Regions from separate parts of the Simplicispira sedimenti genome, predicted to be linked through region 2. Evidence: predicted binding sites of a transcription regulator. Region 2 holds the regulator's gene; each other region holds the start of a gene.
What was found. The regulator HrcA, encoded in region 2, represses chaperone genes, less so after heat shock. The targets are predictions, from matches to a motif close to TTAGCACTCNNNNNNNNNGAGTGCTAA.
Positions count from the first base shown of each region.

Region 1: a site for HrcA is predicted at 3,056-3,082, ahead of rpoH (RNA polymerase sigma factor RpoH). Genes of this name have one in related genera too.
Region 3: a site for HrcA is predicted at 1,557-1,583, ahead of MJ602_RS15500 (co-chaperone GroES). Genes of this name have one in related genera too.

Region 1 is NZ_JAKVIJ010000002.1:143,748-149,160, reverse strand. It holds gene MJ602_RS03190 (EAL domain-containing protein) at 1-1,496, shown strand, start outside; gene MJ602_RS03185 (hypothetical protein) at 1,562-2,620, shown strand; gene cutA (divalent-cation tolerance protein CutA) at 2,636-2,968, opposite strand; gene rpoH (RNA polymerase sigma factor RpoH) at 3,114-4,049, shown strand; gene MJ602_RS03170 (SCO family protein) at 4,131-4,745, opposite strand; gene cyoE (heme o synthase) at 4,757-5,413, opposite strand, start outside.
Region 2 is NZ_JAKVIJ010000010.1:16,788-22,200, reverse strand. It holds gene recJ (single-stranded-DNA-specific exonuclease RecJ) at 1-565, shown strand, start outside; gene MJ602_RS11745 (metal/formaldehyde-sensitive transcriptional repressor) at 656-934, shown strand; partial or broken gene dmeF (CDF family Co(II)/Ni(II) efflux transporter DmeF) at 938-1,906, shown strand; tRNA gene MJ602_RS11735 (tRNA-Ile) at 1,983-2,061, opposite strand; gene hrcA (heat-inducible transcriptional repressor HrcA) at 2,137-3,141, opposite strand; gene MJ602_RS11725 (NAD kinase) at 3,170-4,066, shown strand; gene recN (DNA repair protein RecN) at 4,069-5,413, shown strand, end outside.
Region 3 is NZ_JAKVIJ010000017.1:2,113-7,525, reverse strand. It holds gene groL (chaperonin GroEL) at 1-1,089, opposite strand, end outside; gene MJ602_RS15500 (co-chaperone GroES) at 1,182-1,472, opposite strand; gene MJ602_RS15495 (DUF4148 domain-containing protein) at 1,881-2,165, shown strand; gene MJ602_RS15490 (SPOR domain-containing protein) at 2,253-3,548, shown strand; gene MJ602_RS15485 (hypothetical protein) at 3,674-4,480, shown strand; gene MJ602_RS15480 (sensor domain-containing diguanylate cyclase) at 4,514-5,413, shown strand, end outside.

The DNA.
Region 1 (5,413 bases), on a different contig from region 2:
AGGATGTCGCCCGCATGTTCGCCACCGGCCAGCCCATCCCGGCCGGCGAGCTGCGCCTGCGGCGCAAGGATGGCTCGCTCGTCGATGTGTTCTCCAGCCACACGCGCATTGCGGTACCGGGGCAGCCCCCCGAGATGTTCTGCATCGACATCGACATCTCCGCCCGCAAGGCCGCCGAGGAAGAAGCCCGCTACCTCGCCTTCTACGATGCCCTCACCGGCCTGCCCAACCGGCGGCTGCTGGCAGACCGGCTGCAGCAGGTCATGGCCGGCAGCGCGCGCACGGGCCTGAATGCGGCCGTGCTGTTCGTGGACATTGACAACTTCAAGACCCTGAACGACAGCCGGGGCCACGAGGTGGGCGACCTGCTGCTGGTGGAAGTGGCGCAGCGCCTGCGCGCCTGTCTGCGCGAGCAGGACACGGTGGCGCGGCTCGGTGGCGACGAGTTCGTGCTGGTGCTGCAGAACCTCAGCCCCGATGCCACCGAAGCGGCCGCACAGGTGCGTACGCTGGGCGAACTGCTTCTGACGCAGTTGCGCATGAGCTACCGTCTGGCCGGGCAGGATCACCATTTCACGGCCAGCATCGGTGCCACGCTGCTGCGACACCAGGCCACGGTGGACGAGGTGCTCAAGCAGGCCGACCTGGCCATGTACCGCGCCAAGGATGCAGGCCGCAACACCCTGCGCTTCTTCGACCCGGACATGCAGGAGGCGGTGAACCAGCGCGCCCTGCTCGAAACCGAGCTGCACGACGGCCTGCGCAATGGCCAGTTCCTGCTGCTCTACCAGCCCCAGGTGGACAGTGACGGACAGATCACCGGCGCGGAGGTGCTGTTGCGCTGGAAGCACCCTGAAAAGGGACTGGTATCGCCCGCCCTCTTCGTGCCCTTGGCCGAGGACACCGGCCTCATCCTGCCACTGGGCTACTGGGCCATGGAAACGGCGCTGCGCCAACAGGCCCGCTGGCGCACGGACCCTCGGCTGGCCCACCTGACGCTGGCCATCAATGTGAGCGCGCGCCAGTTCCACCAGGAAGACTTCGTTGCGCAGGTGCTCGACCTGATCGGCTCCACCGGGGCGGACCCGGCGCACATCAAGCTCGAACTGACCGAAAGCCTGCTGCTGCAGGACGTGGCCGGCGTCATCGCCACCATGCATGCACTCAAGCGGCACGGCCTGGGTTTCTCGCTCGACGACTTCGGCACCGGATACTCCAGCCTGAGCTATCTCAAGCGCCTGCCGCTCGACCAGATCAAGATCGACCAGGGCTTCGTGCACGACGTGATGCTGGACCCCAAGGACGCCGCCATCGCCCACACCATCATCGCCCTGGCCAACATGCTCGGCCTGGGCGTGATTGCCGAGGGTGTGGAAACGCCCGAGCATCACCGCTTCCTGATTGAGCATGGCTGCCGCGCATTCCAGGGTTACCTGTTCGGTCGCCCCGAGCCATTGGAGCTGTTTGAGCAACGCGTGCGCGCGCAGCGCACCTGATCCGAGGACTCAAGTAACGCGGCTGTTGTGCCGATATGCCGGCATCCGCTCCTGGGAGTCCGGCCATGAAAGTCACATCCTCTGCCCTGCAGTGGCAGGTGCAGCACAGCGCCACGCGCGTGCAGGCGCAGAGCACCCGGCTGGAAGCCTGGGTAGGCCCGCGCCCAGCGCGCGCTGCCGCAGCCACAGGTCAGCCGTCAGCCCGCGCACTTGCCGCGGCCAGCGCTGCGGCCGTGGCACACAACGCGCCTGCGCCCCAGGCCGCGTCCAGCACCAAGGCGCGGGATGCCGACCCCGCCAAGGCACTGACCCCGCACCTGGCCATGGTGCGCGACCTGATCGAACGCATGACCGGCATCCGCGCGCAGGAATTGCGCCTGGCGGACGCTCCAGCGGCCGATCCGGTGGTGCTGCAAGACCCCCGTGCAGCCGCCGCTGCATCCCCGCGCCCTGAATTCGGCCTGGAATTCGAACAGCACACCGTGCTCGAAGAAACCGAGCAAACCCAGTGGGCCGCCCAAGGCGTGGTGCACACCGCCGATGGGCAGGAAATCCGTTTCAGCCTGCAATTGCAAATGCAGCGCAGCTACCGCGAGGAAACGCACCTGCTGGTCCGCCTGGGCAACGCGGTCCAACCGGTGGATCCGCTGGTCATCAACTTTGACGGCACGGCCGCGCAGTTGCAGGACCTGCGCTTTGCCTTCGACCTGGACGGCGATGGCCACACCGAGCAGGTGCCCTTGCTGGCAGGCCAGCGCGCCTACCTGGCACTGGACGGCAACCGGAACCAGCGCATCGACGACGGTCGCGAACTGTTCGGCCCCGCCACGGGCAACGGCTACAGCGAACTGGCCGAACACGATGAGGACGGCAACGGCTGGATCGATGCCAACGACACCGTGTATGGCGAACTGCGCCTGTGGACCCCAGAGGCCGAAGGGCCTGGCCACCTGCGCACCCTGCAAGAAGCCGGTGTGGGTGCCTTGGCGCTGGCGGCAGCAGACACCCCGTTCTCGCTGCGCACGGCCGACAACCGCACGCTGGGCGCCGTGCGCGCCACCAGCGTGTACCTGCGTGAAGACGGTGGCGTGGGGAGCACGCAGCAAATCGACCTGGTGGCCTGAGAACCGGTTCTGAAACTACCAGGTCCCCTGCGTCTCCTGCCGCACCCAGTCGGCGTACGCCGCGCTGGCCTGCAGGGGCTGCACCACCAGTTGCGGCAAGGTATAGGGGTGCTGGGCCTGCAACAGCGCACATAGCCCATCCACTGCCTGGGGAACGGTCTTGCAGACCAGGCGCCACTCCGCATCCTCATGCAAGGCGCCCTGCCAGCGGTAGTGGGAGCTGATGGCTTCGATCTGCACGCAGGCCGCCAAGCGCTGCGCCAGCACAGCCTGCGCCAGGCGGCGCGCATCCTCTGCCGTGCCCACGGTGGTGGTCACAGCCTTCAGGGTTTCGGAACAAATAGTCATGGATAGAGACCTCGGCACGCAAGTCTGCCACGCAGGAGCGCGCCTGACCGCCCCTCATTTTGTGCAAACCCCAGGGGAACTCCGGAATTAGCAGTCCCTCCAAGAGAGTGCTAACATGAAGGCATACAAGGAAAGGACAAGCCGAATGACCCTTCCCACCATCGCTGCGACGACCGCTGTGGCGCCTGCCAACCCTTGGGCGCTGGTGCCCCCGCTGGGCAATCTGGACGCCTATATTTCTGCGGTCAACCGCCTGCCGCTGCTCACCCCTGAAGAGGAGCAGGAAGCAGCGCGCGCCCTGCGCGACCGCAATGATGTGGACGCCGCAGGACGCTTGGTGATGTCACATCTGCGCCTGGTGGTGTCCATTTCGCGCCAATACCTGGGCTACGGACTGCCACAGGGCGATCTGATCCAGGAAGGCAATGTGGGGCTGATGAAGGCGGTCAAGCGCTTTGACCCCGACCAGGGCGTGCGCCTGGTGAGCTATGCCATGCACTGGATCAAGGCCGAGATCCACGAGTACATCCTGAAGAACTGGCGCATGGTCAAGGTGGCCACCACCAAGGCGCAACGCAAGCTGTTTTTCAACCTGCGCTCGATGAAGCAGGGCTTCAAGGCCGATGCCGACGCGCTGGACACGCACCGCAACACGCTGACCGAGAGCGAAATCGATCAGGTGGCGGCGCAACTGAACGTCAAGCGCGAAGAAGTGCTGGAGATGGAAACGCGTATGTCGGGCGGCGATGTGCTGCTGGACCCGGCCCCGTCGGACGATGGCGAGCAGGCCTATGGCCCCATTGCCTATCTGGCCGATGCGGCGCACGAACCCACGGCCATGATCGAGTCGCGCCAGCGCGACCTGCTGGCCTCCGATGGCATTGCCACGGCGCTGAACAGCCTGGATGCGCGCAGCCGTCGCATCGTGGAGGAGCGCTGGTTGCGCGTCAATGACGACGGCTCGGGTGGCATGACGCTGCACGAACTGGCCGCCGAATACGGCGTGAGTGCCGAGCGCATCCGCCAGATCGAAGTAGCGGCCATGAAAAAGATGAAGAAGGCGCTGGCGGAATTCGCCTGACGGGCTGCTGCCCCCCCTCCCAGAAACACCAGGGCTGCCATGTGCAGCCCTGCTGCTTTCAGCGCACCCACTCCACAGGCCTCAACGGGCTTCCTTGAGCAACTGCTTCACATCGTGCGCCAGGGCCTCGGCACCGCTGCCGTAGCGGTAGTACACGCGCAGGCGACCCTGGGTGTCGTAGATGTAGCTGCCGGCCGAGTGGTCCATGGTGTAGCTTGTGGGGGTCTTTCCCTCGGCCTTCTTGTAATAGATCTTGAACTCCTTGGCCAAGGCCGCAGTCTGTTCGGCGTTGCCGACCAGGGCCAGGAAGCTGGGGTCGAAGTTGGCCATGTAGGCTTTGAGCATCTCGGGCGTGTCGCGCTCGGGATCCACGGTGATGAAGATGGACTGCAGGCGTTCGCCATCGGCACCGAGCATCTTCTTGACTTCGGCCATCTCCTGCATGGAGGTGGGGCACACATCGGGGCACTGGGTGTAGCCAAAGAACACCACGACGACCTTGCCTTGGAAGTCCTTGATGCTCCGCTGCTGGCCGTTGTGGTCCTTGAGCGGTGCGAAGTCACGCGCATAGTCCACCTGGGAGATGTCTACCCCCCGGAACTCGGGCTGGCTTTTGGAACAAGCGGAAAAAATGGCTCCAGCGCTTGCAAACAAAGCGCAAGCAGCTATCGTTTTTATAGCATTTCGACGGGGCATGAACGGGGCTCTCACTGCAGGTAGTGGTCCACCAGCAGGGCTGCAAACAGCAGGCTGAGGTAGACGATGGAAAAACGGAAGGTGCGGCGCGCCAGTGCATCCGAGTAGCTGCGCCACAGCGCGAACCCGTAGGCACAGAAACCTGCGCCCAACAACACAGCGGCGCTCAGGTAGATCCAGGAACTCATGCCGGACACAAAAGGCATGAGGGCAGCGGCAAACAGCACCAGGGTGTACAGGAACACCTGCAGGCGCGTGTAGGCATTGCCATGGGTCACCGGCAGCATGGGCAGGCCGGACTTGCGATAGTCCTCCACCCGGTATAGGGCCAGCGCCCAGAAGTGCGGCGGCGTCCACAAAAAGATGATGAGGAACAGGATCAGCGCCTGCGGCCCCACATCGCCGGTCATGGCGGCCCAGCCCAGCACTGGGGGCATGGCGCCCGAAGCCCCCCCGATGACGATGTTCTGTGGCGTGCGCGGCTTGAGCAGAAGGGTGTAGATGACCGCATAGCCCACAAACGTGGCAAAGGTCAGCCACATGGTCAGCGGGTTGGCGCCCTCGTACAGAACGGCCGAACCCGCCAGGCACAGCACCGCAGAAAACAGCAGTGCCTGCATGTCGGTCAGCTCGCCCTTGGCCGTGGGGCGCCAGGCGGTGCGCTTCAT
Region 2 (5,413 bases):
CTTCGTCTTTGCCGCCAGCGGTGCACCGGGCAAGGAACACGAGCTCAAGGGCTCGGGCCGCTCCATTGCGGGCTTTCATTTGCGCGACGCGCTGGACCTGGTGGCCAAGCGCCACCCTGGCGTGCTGCTGCGCTTTGGCGGCCACGCCATGGCCGCGGGCTGCACCGTGCCCGCCGAGCGCTTTGCCGACTTCGAGCAGGCCCTGGCCCAGGTCGCCCGCGAATGGCTGGACGCCGCCACCCTCACACGCCGCCTGGAGACCGACGGCCCCCTGGCCCCCGAGTGGCGCCGCGCCGACCTGGCCGACACACTGCAGCGCGAGGTCTGGGGCCAGGGCTTTGCGCCGCCCGTGTTCAGCGAGGAAGTGGACATCCTCAGCCAACGCCTGGTGGGCGAACGCCACCTCTCGCTCAAACTGCGCCACCGGGGCGAGCCGGTGGACGGCATCTGGTTCGGCCGCACCGAGCCCCTGCCCGCACGCGCCCTGCTCGCCTGGCGCCTGGACGTCAACGAATGGCGCGGCGAGCGCAAGGTGCAGTTTGTGGTGGAAGGCGCGCAGGAATAGGGCCAGCCCATACCAGCGACTGCCTGCGCACCATCGGCAGAACATTGCAAAACATACCCTACCCACCTATACCATATAGAATGCCACGCCATGAGCCACACCATCCGTGACAAAGCCAAGCTGCTGGCCCGCGTACGCCGCATCCAGGGCCAGGTACAGGCCCTGGAGCGCGCGCTCGAAGCTGGAAAGGGCTGCGCCGAAATCCTGCACCAGATCGCCGCCGTGCGCGGCGCCACCAGCGGCCTGATGACCGTGGTGCTGGAAGAACACGTGCGCGCGCACATCGCAGACCCCGCGATCACCAGCGCCGCCGAACGCACTCAGGGCGCCGACGAGCTGATCGAGGTGCTGCGCTCCTACCTCAAATGAACCATGCACACTGACCATCTCTCCCCCTGGCAGCACGATCACCGCTTCGACACCGGCAACGCAGCCGCAGAGCGCGGCACGCGGGTGGTTGTGGCCATCACCGTCGTGGCCATGGTGGTGGAAATCACGGCGGGCTGGTGGTTCAATTCGATGGCCTTGCTGGCCGACGGCTGGCACATGAGCTCCCACGCTTTCGCCATTGGCTTGTCCGCCCTGGCCTATGCCGCCGCGCGCCGCTATGCCAACGATCCGCGCTTTGCCTTTGGCACTTGGAAAATCGAAATCCTGGGCGGTTTTGCCAGCGCCACCTTCCTGCTCGGTGTGGCGCTGATGATGGTGGTCGGCTCGGTCGAACGCATATTCTCCCCACAGACCATCCAGTACCAGGAAGCCATCGTGGTGGCCATTCTCGGACTGACGGTCAACGTGGTGTGCGCGCTGATCCTGGGCAAGGCACACCACCACGGGCACGGACATGCACACGGCCATGACCACAGTCACGACCACGGCGCGCACGATCACGGCGCGCACCACCACGCACACCACGACCTAAACCTGAAATCTGCCTACCTGCACGTGCTGGCCGACGCGGCGACCTCGGTGCTGGCCATTGCGGCACTGCTGGGCGGCTGGATGCTGGGCTGGCAGTGGATGGACCCAGTCATGGGCATCGTGGGCGCCGTGCTGGTCGCCGTCTGGGCCAAGGGGCTGCTGGCCGACACCGCCAAGGTACTGCTGGACCGCGAGATGGACCACCCCGTGGTCGCTGAAATCCGGGAGGTGGTGGAAACCAGCCCCCAGGACGGCGACATCCGGGTCACCGACTTGCACGTCTGGCGCGTAGGCCAGCAGGCCTATGCCTGCGCCCTGACGGTGGTGACCCACGACCGCACACTCACCCCGGATACGCTGCGCCAGCGCCTGTCGGTGCATGAAGAGATCGTGCATGCCACCATTGAAATCCACATATGCACGGCAGATGGGCCACTCAAGCACGCAGGAGGCGCCAGAAAATCGCGCCCCAACCATGCCAGTGCTTGCGGGTGTTTGGTAGGCCCCCGGGGAGTCGAACCCCGCACCAACGGATTATGAGTCCGCTGCTCTAACCAAGCATGAGCTAGAGGCCCCCAGCGTCCGCCCCGGAGCAGGCCCGGTGCGGCGCGGAAAAACAGGCGTGGATTCTACCCGCCGCACCGCACGGCTCAGCGCTGGTGGCTCAGGGCGTTGGAAACCATGCGGGAGGTGATGTCCACGATCTGGATCATCTTGTCGTACGGCATGCGCGTGGGGCCGATCACGCCCAGGGTGCCAACCACCTGGCCATCGACCTCGTACGGGGCGCTGACGACCGAGAGGTCTTCGAACGGTACGACCTGGCTCTCGCCCCCGATGAAGATGCGCACGCCCTGGGCCTGGCTGGAGACGTCGAGCAGGCGCAGGATCTGGGTCTTTTGCTCGAACAGCTCGAAGGCACGGCGCAGGTTGCCCATGTCGCGCGAGAATTCGCTGACGGCGAGCAGTTTGCTTTCACCTGCAAAGACCACCTCTTCCTGCGCTTCATGCAACGCCTCTGAGCTGACATTGACGGCCGCCCGCATCAGGGCGGCGATTTCGCCCTGGAGCGACTCAACCTCGGTGCGCAGGCGCTCGCGCACCATTTCGATGGCCATGCCCGCGTAGTGGGCGTTGAGGTAGTTGGCCGCCTCGGTCAGTTGCGACTGGGTGAAGTCGGTTTCCGAAACGATGACGCGGTTCTGCACATCGCCGTCGGGGGACACGATGATGACCAGGTAGCGTTGCTGCGACAGCCGCAGGAATTCGATCTGCCGAAACACCGAGGTACGCCGCGGCGCCATGACCACGCCAACAAACTGCGACAGGTTGGAAAGCATCTGCGCGGCGTTGGCAATGACTTTTTGCGGGGGCTCGGGCGCGAGTTGCGGCGAGGTGATGTGCTCGCGCTGCACGGTGAGCATGGTGTCCACGAACAGACGGTAACCCTTGGCGGTGGGGATGCGTCCGGCGGAGGTGTGCGGGCTGACGATGAGGCCCAGCTCCTCCAGATCGGCCATCACATTGCGGATGGTGGCGGGCGACAGGTCCAGGCCCGAGGCCCGCGACAGCGTTCGCGAGCCCACGGGTTGGCCCTCGTCGATATAACGCTCCACCAGCGTCTTGAGCAACAACTTGGCACGGTCATCGAGCATGTCACGATTTTAATGATGTAATTTCGGCATGAAACTCCACTTTCGCCATGTGGCCTTGGTAGGCAAGTACCAATACCCTGCCGCCAGCACGGCCGCCTGCGGTGCCCGCAAGGTGCTGGACGACATTGCCCACTTCCTGCACGCCCAAGGCTGCGAGGTGGCGCTGGAGGCGCAAACCGCCGCCACCTCGGGTCTGACGCAGTGCGACACGCTGGACGTCGAAGCCATCGGCAAGCAGTGCGACCTGGGCCTGGTGGTGGGGGGCGACGGCACCATGCTCAGCATCGGGCGCCAGCTTGCACGCTTTGGCACGCCGCTCATCGGCATCAACCAGGGGCGGTTGGGGTTCGTCACCGACATTCCGCTGGAGAACTACCGCGCCACGCTCACGCCCATGCTGCGCGGCGAGTACGAGGAAGACCACCGCCCTCTGATGCATGCCCAGGTGCAGCGCGAGGGGCGTGTGGTGTTCGACGCATTGGCCATGAACGATGTGGTGCTCAACCGGGGCGCCACATCGGGCATGGTGGAGGTGCGCGTGGAGGTGGATGGCCATTTCGTGGCCAACCAGCGTGCCGACGGCCTGATCGTGGCCTCGCCTACGGGGTCCACGGCGTATGCACTGTCGGCGGGCGGGCCCATGCTGCACCCCTCCATTCCAGGCTGGGTGCTGGTGCCGATTGCGCCGCACACGCTGTCCAACCGGCCCATTGTGCTGGCCGACGTGGCCGAGGTGGCCATCGAACTGGTCAGCGGGCGCGATGCCAGCGCCAACTTTGACATGCAGTCGCTGGCATCCCTGCTGCATGGCGACCGCATCATCGTGCGCCGCTCGGAATTCAGCGTGCGCTTCTTGCACCCTCGGGGGTGGAATTACTTCGACACCTTGCGCAAGAAGCTGCGCTGGAATGAAGGAGGATCCTGAGCATGGCGCTCAAACGCATCGTTTTGCGTGATTTCGTGATCGTCCAGACGCTGGAGCTGGATCTGCATGAGGGCTTCACTGCACTGACCGGCGAAACGGGCGCGGGCAAGTCCATCCTCATCGAGGCCTTGCAACTCATCCTGGGTGGGCGCTCCGATGCGGCAGTGGTGCGCGAAGGCGCACAGCGCGCCGACCTGTGCGCCGAGTTCGACGGTGCAGAGCCCCTCACGCCCTGGCTGGAAGAATCCGGGTTCGATGCCCAGCCGGAGTTGCTGCTGCGACGCACCATCGACGCCACCGGCAAGAGCCGCGCCTGGATCAACGGCCTGCCCGCTACCGCCGCGCAGTTGCGCCACCTGGGTGAGCGGCTGATCGACATCCACGGCCAGCACGCCTGGCAGAGCTTGACCCGTGCCGACGCGGTGCGTGACCTGCTGGATGCCTACGCGGGCGCGTCGCCGCACGAAGTGACGGTCTGCTGGGCGCGCTGGCGCGAGGCACTGCGGGCCTGCGCGCAGGCCCGCAGTGCCCAGGACCAGTTGCAGCAAGAGCGCGAACGGCTGCAATGGCAACTGTCCGAAATGGACAAGCTCTCGCCCGCCGAAGGCGAGTGGGACAGCCTGAATGCCCAGCACACCCGGCTCACGCACGCCCAGTCGCTGCTGGAATCTGCCCAGTCCGCCGTGAACCTGCTCGATGCGGAAGATGGTGGTGCACGCGCAGGGCTGTCGCGGGCACTGGACACCCTGCAACGCCAGGAGCACCTGGAGCCTGCGTTCAAGGAGCTGGCTGGCACACTGGCTTCGGCCCTGGCGCTGACGGACGACGCTTTGCACGGTCTGCATAGCTACCTGGACCACACCGAGCTCGACCCCGACCGGCTCGCGCAGCTGGACGCCCGCGTGGCCCAATGGCTGGCGCTGGCACGCCGCCACAAACGCCCCGCAGAAGAACTGCCCGCGCTGCGCCAATCCTGGGAACAGGCCCTGCAACAACTGGACGCCGCCAGCGACCTGGCCACGCTGGAGCAGGCCGTGCAGCAGCATGCCAAGGCCTACCAGGCAGCAGCCCAGGCGCTGTCGCGCCAGCGCAGCAAGGCAGCCCCCCGGCTGTCGGCAGAAATCACCGCAGCCATGCAAGAGCTGGGCATGGCAGGCGGCCAGTTTGTGGTGCAGGTATGCCAAGCCGCCGAACCCGCAGCCCATGGGCTGGACGACATCGACTTTCTGGTGGCAGGCCATCCTGGCGCCACCCCCCGGCCCATTGGCAAGATCGCCTCGGGCGGTGAGCTCTCGCGCATCTCGCTGGCCATAGCCGTGGCCACCAGCACCTTGGGCAGCGCAGACA
Region 3 (5,413 bases), on a different contig from region 2:
CTCGCGGTCGTAATCGGAAGTGGCTTCCTCGATCTGGATGCGGATCTGCTTGACGCGCGCCTCGATGTCGGCAGCCTGGCCTTCGCCGTCGATGATGATGGTGTTTTCCTTGCCCACTTCGACGCGCTTGGCCTGGCCCAGGTCGGCCAGCGTGACCTTCTCCAGCGTCAGGCCCACTTCTTCAGCGATGACCTTGCCGCCCGTCAGGATGGCGATGTCTTCCAGCATGGCCTTGCGGCGGTCGCCGAAGCCAGGAGCCTTGACGGCGACGACCTTCAGAATGCCACGGATGGTGTTGACCACCAGCGTTGCCAGGGCTTCGCCTTCGACTTCCTCGGCGATGATCAGCAGGGGACGGCCAGCCTTGGCGACTTGCTCCAGCGTGGGCAGCAGGTCACGGATGTTGCTGATCTTCTTGTCGAACAGCAGCACGAAGGGGTTGTCCAGAATAGCAGCTTGCTTTTCGGGGTTGTTGATGAAGTAGGGCGACAGGTAGCCGCGGTCGAACTGCATGCCTTCAACGACGTCGAGTTCGTTGTTCAGGCTCTTGCCGTCTTCCACGGTGATCACGCCTTCCTTGCCGACCTTGTCCATGGCGTTGGCGATGATTTCGCCGATGCTGGAGTCAGAGTTGGCGGAAATGGAACCCACCTGGGCGATTTCCTTGGAGGTGGTGGTGGGCTTGGAGGCCTTCTTCAGCTCTTCGATCAGGGCAGCCACGGCCTTGTCGATACCGCGCTTCAGATCCATGGGGTTCATACCGGCGGCCACGTACTTCATGCCTTCGCGCACGATGGCCTGGGCCAGCACGGTGGCGGTGGTGGTGCCGTCGCCAGCGTTGTCAGAGGTCTTGGAAGCAACTTCCTTGACCATCTGGGCGCCCATGTTTTGCAGCTTGTCCTTCAGTTCGATTTCCTTGGCCACGGACACGCCGTCCTTGGTCACGGTGGGGGCGCCGAACGAGCGCTCCAGCACCACGTTGCGGCCCTTGGGGCCCAGGGTGGTCTTGACCGCGTTGGCCAGGATGTTCACGCCTTCAACCATGCGTGCGCGGGCTTCGCCGCCGAAAACTACGTCTTTTGCTGCCATGTTTGGCTCCTACAGAATTTGAATCAAATAGGCCGCTAACGCATGTTTATCAAGCGCCAGCAGCTATGAAAAAGTGAGTGAAGCGAAAGGAATTACTTCTCGACGACCGCGAACAGGTCGTCTTCCTTCATCACCAGCAGCTCGTCGCCATCGACCTTGACGGTCTGGCCGCTGTACTTGCCGAACAGGACGCGGTCGCCAACCTTGACGCTCATCGCGCCCAGTTCGCCCTTGTCGTTCTTCTTGCCCGGGCCCACGGCCAGTACTTCACCCTGGTCGGGCTTCTCGGCGGCGTTGTCGGGGATGAAGATGCCCGAAGCGGTCTTGGTCTCGCTCTCGATGCGCTTGACAATCACGCGGTCGTGCAGGGGGCGAAGTTTCATTTGTTGCTCTCCTAGACAAAAGGATGTTTTCACTGGCGATGCCCCCCGACTACCGGGGAGCACAAAAACCCAGCCGAGGCATTGTTAGCACTCATGGCTGACGAGTGCCAATGATAAGGGCAATTCAGCGGCTTTCAAGGGGTGGGGCTTTGGCCCAGGTCGGGCATTCAGGCGCAACAAGCATGCATCCCACGGGTCGATGCAGCGAAATTCAAGGGCATCGACTGTTCCAAAAAACGGAACAGTCAGTTTTATACCGGATGGTTTTTCTTTGAACCACTGAGGCGTACAGTTCAACCCATCGATGAACCACCGCCCCAGGCGACTCACCGAAGGCGGATGTGAACCAGGCACTATGCCCCGTACGCATCCGGTGACTCACCCATCGTTGATCCAAAGGAAACCACCATGTCGTTCTCTCGCACTCTCTCCATCGCTGCTGTTGCTGCTTTCGCTTCTGTGGGCGCCCAGGCCGGTGAACTCTACGGAGCAGGCTTTGACACCCAGGCGCCCTCGACCCTGAGCCGCGCCGCCGTGCACGCCCAGGCCGTGGAAGCCGTCGCGCAGTTCAAGAACTATGAAGTCGTCAATGCCGAGCCAGCCGCATCGTCCACCGTGAGCCGCAGCGAAGTGCGCAGCCAGGCCGTGGTCGCCAACCGCGCAGGCACCATTGCCTCCGGCAACCGCAGCTGATAGCTCCTGCCTGATGCCCTGCCCGCACGGCCCCAGGCCCTGCGGGTTTTTTGTTGTGCGCACAATGCTTGGAGTGCAGGGCTGCGCATGACAGAATCAACCCTCATGCCCGCCTCCACGGACTTCCTCCACACCCAACAGCCTGCAGGCCCGGCCGAGAGCGCCATGAACACGCTCTACCGCGCAGCGCTCGGGCCCATCCGGCCCGAAAGCTACCTGCCGCGTTTCGAGCGTTTTGACACGCTGGGCCGCACCCAGCCTGGCTGGAATTGGGCCGCCAGCCTGTGCACGCTGAACTGGATGGCCTTGCGCCACCTGTGGACGCCCGCCCTCATCTACGTGGCCGCCGCCGAAGGACTGGGGCTGCTGCTGTTCGGCGCCATCCGCACCCTGCTGCCCTGGCCGGAACCCGTGCAATGGGGCTTGGTGGGCGCCTATGCCCTGCTTGCCTTTGCCCTGCCGGGTCTGTATGGCGACGCCATCCTGCACACCGAAATCCGCAAACGCATCGCCCGTGCGCTGGCCAGCACCCGCAGCCTGCCCGAAGCCTGCGCCCAACTGGAACAGCAGGCCGCCAGCAAGCGCCGACTGGCGGGCCTGGCGGCGCTGAACGCGGGACTGCTGGGTGTTGCGGCACTGGCTTACCAGTTTCTGCCCCAGGGCAACCCCGCAGAAACACCTGTGCCCCCTGCCATACCCGAGGCCCCGGTACCCAGCATCAGCGCCAGCGCACCACAGCAAGCCGCCAGCGGCGCACTCCTTTCCCCGCTGCCCGAACCTGCCCCCACTGCGTCGGCCAGCGCCGCCACCGTAGCGGCCAGCGAACCAGCATCCGCCCAGCCAACGGCCAGCACGCCTGTTGCCGCACCACCCGTTCTGGAGCAGCTGCCGCCTCCCTCCCCCATGGCAGCGCCCACTCCCGCCGCTTCGGCGACCACACCACAAGCCTCAGGAACCAGTCCCCGCAGCGCTGCGGTCAAACCTGCCGCCAAGCCCACACCTGCAGCGCGAAAACCCGACAGCAAAGCAGTCATCGGCCCGCAAGTCCCTTCCAGCGCACCCGAGGCGCCCACACCACAGGCCACTGGGGCATCGGCCCCAGCGACCGGCGAGACCCTCCCGCAGGTCGGGAGTCAGCCGGGCTACTACATCAACGTGGGACTCTTTGCCGAAGAAGCCAATGCACGCAAGGCCCAGGCCAAGCTGCTCAACGCAGGGCTGCCTGCCTTCCGCCAAAGCCTGGACACACCCAAGGGCCAACGCATCCGCGTGCGCGTGGGCCCCTACCCCAGCGCAGCACAGGCCCAGGCGGCGGCGCGCAGCATCAAGGCGCTGCACTTGGATGCTGTGGTTTTTCGGCAAGGCGCCTCCGAGAACCGCTGAAGTCAGCAGGCGCCATAGCTATCTGTACGGATACAAAAAGTCACAGTCCACTGCTACCATGGGTCGAAAACATACGGTGCACTTGGGCCACCCCCCGCACCTTGCATAACCAGGAGCGCTGACCGATGCCCGGAACCCATCTTGAAGCACCGCTGTTCATCAAGGAGATCAGCGAATCTGCGGTGGACATTGCACGCACGCCCTTTTTCTTCAACGATGGCGGCGCCCCCACATTTCTGGATGCGCCACCGGCGGGTGCCACTGCCTTGACACCGGCGGCCACCGACCCCGCCATGGCCCAGGGCAACGAATATGCCGTGGCCCAGGTGATCGGCGTCAAACCCAACCCGCCGTATGGCTTGGAAACACAACTCGGCTTCGCTGCAGAGCAAGTGGCCTTTGCTCCCCTTTGGGCCACGCGTGACATTGCTGCCGCCTTCGGCATCACGCTGGTGGAGCCGGGGCAAGTGGTCCAGGTGCGCAGCCCTGTGGTGCACCTGCAGCAGATCGAATACGAGTACGGCGTGTTCGCAGGACACTGGTCTCCCTACCAGGGCACAGGCAACAGCCTGCTCAGTGTGGTGTGCACAGACCTGGAGCACCACGACTTTCCCCATGTGTTCGCATCCACGGACGCCAGCCAACCCCTGGTGATCTCGGTTGGTCGCTATTGGCCCCGGCTGGGCCGCATCCGGCTGGCAGACCTCTGGGTGCCACGCGGCAGCGCGCTTTACATTCCCCCCAAACCTGCGCTGGACAACCCCGAATGCATTGACCTGCACAACAACCGCAACTCTGCACGCGCCTGCTGGGGCAACATCCATCAAGGCAGCATCACCACCCACACGCTGCTGCAAAAGAACCACGGATTTTTCTACTGGTACTGGAATGCCATTGCCACCACGCATGGCACACCAGAGAAAGTGCGCTAGCAACGACTGCACCATTGCGAGGAGGAACCCGGCATGTCCTACATGGGTGAACTGAACAACGACAGCGCGGTGTACCGCACCCTTCTGGAGTCCACCAAGGCGATTCCATGGAGGATCGATTGGGCCAGCAAACGCTTCTCCTACATCGGCCCACAGATCGAAGAGCTGCTCGGCTGGACGCCCGAGAGCTGGATGAGCGTCGAAGACTGGGCCGCCCGCATGCACCCCGAGGACCGCGAGCATGTGGTCAGTTTTTGCGTCGCTCAATCCCAGGCGGGAGTGGACCACGAGGCCGACTACCGCGCACTGACCAAAGACAATGGCTACGTGTGGATCCGCGACGTGGTGCACGTGGTACGCACCCCACAGGGCGAACCTGAGGCACTGGTCGGCTTCATGTTCGACATCAGCGAACGCAAAAAAACCGAAGAAAAGCTCCTAGCGTTGCAAAAGGAACTGGAGGCCCTGTCCTTCAAGGACGGACTGACCAACATTGCCAACCGCCGCCGCTTTGATGCGTGCCTGCAGGTGGAATGGGAAAGCGCGCGCACCAACCGCCATCCGCTGTCGCTGCTGCTGTTCGACATCGACTACTTCAAGCAATACAACGACCTGTATGGCCATGTGCGCGGCGACAAATGCCTGGTGGACATCGCGCAGACCCTGAGCCTGGCACTGGATGGTCCCCGCGACCTGGTCGCCCGCTATGGCGGAGAAGAATTCATCGTGCTGCTACCTCAGGCCGATGCCAACGTCGCCCTCAAGGTGGCCGAACGCTGCCAACGCCTGGTGCAGAAACAGGCCATCGCCCACGCGCAGTCACCCCATGGGGAGCACATCACGGTGAGCATTGGCGTGGGCACGCTGATCCCCAGCGAGGGCTTGAGGCCCTCGGACTTCATCGACGCCGTGGATCAACAGCTGTACGCAGCC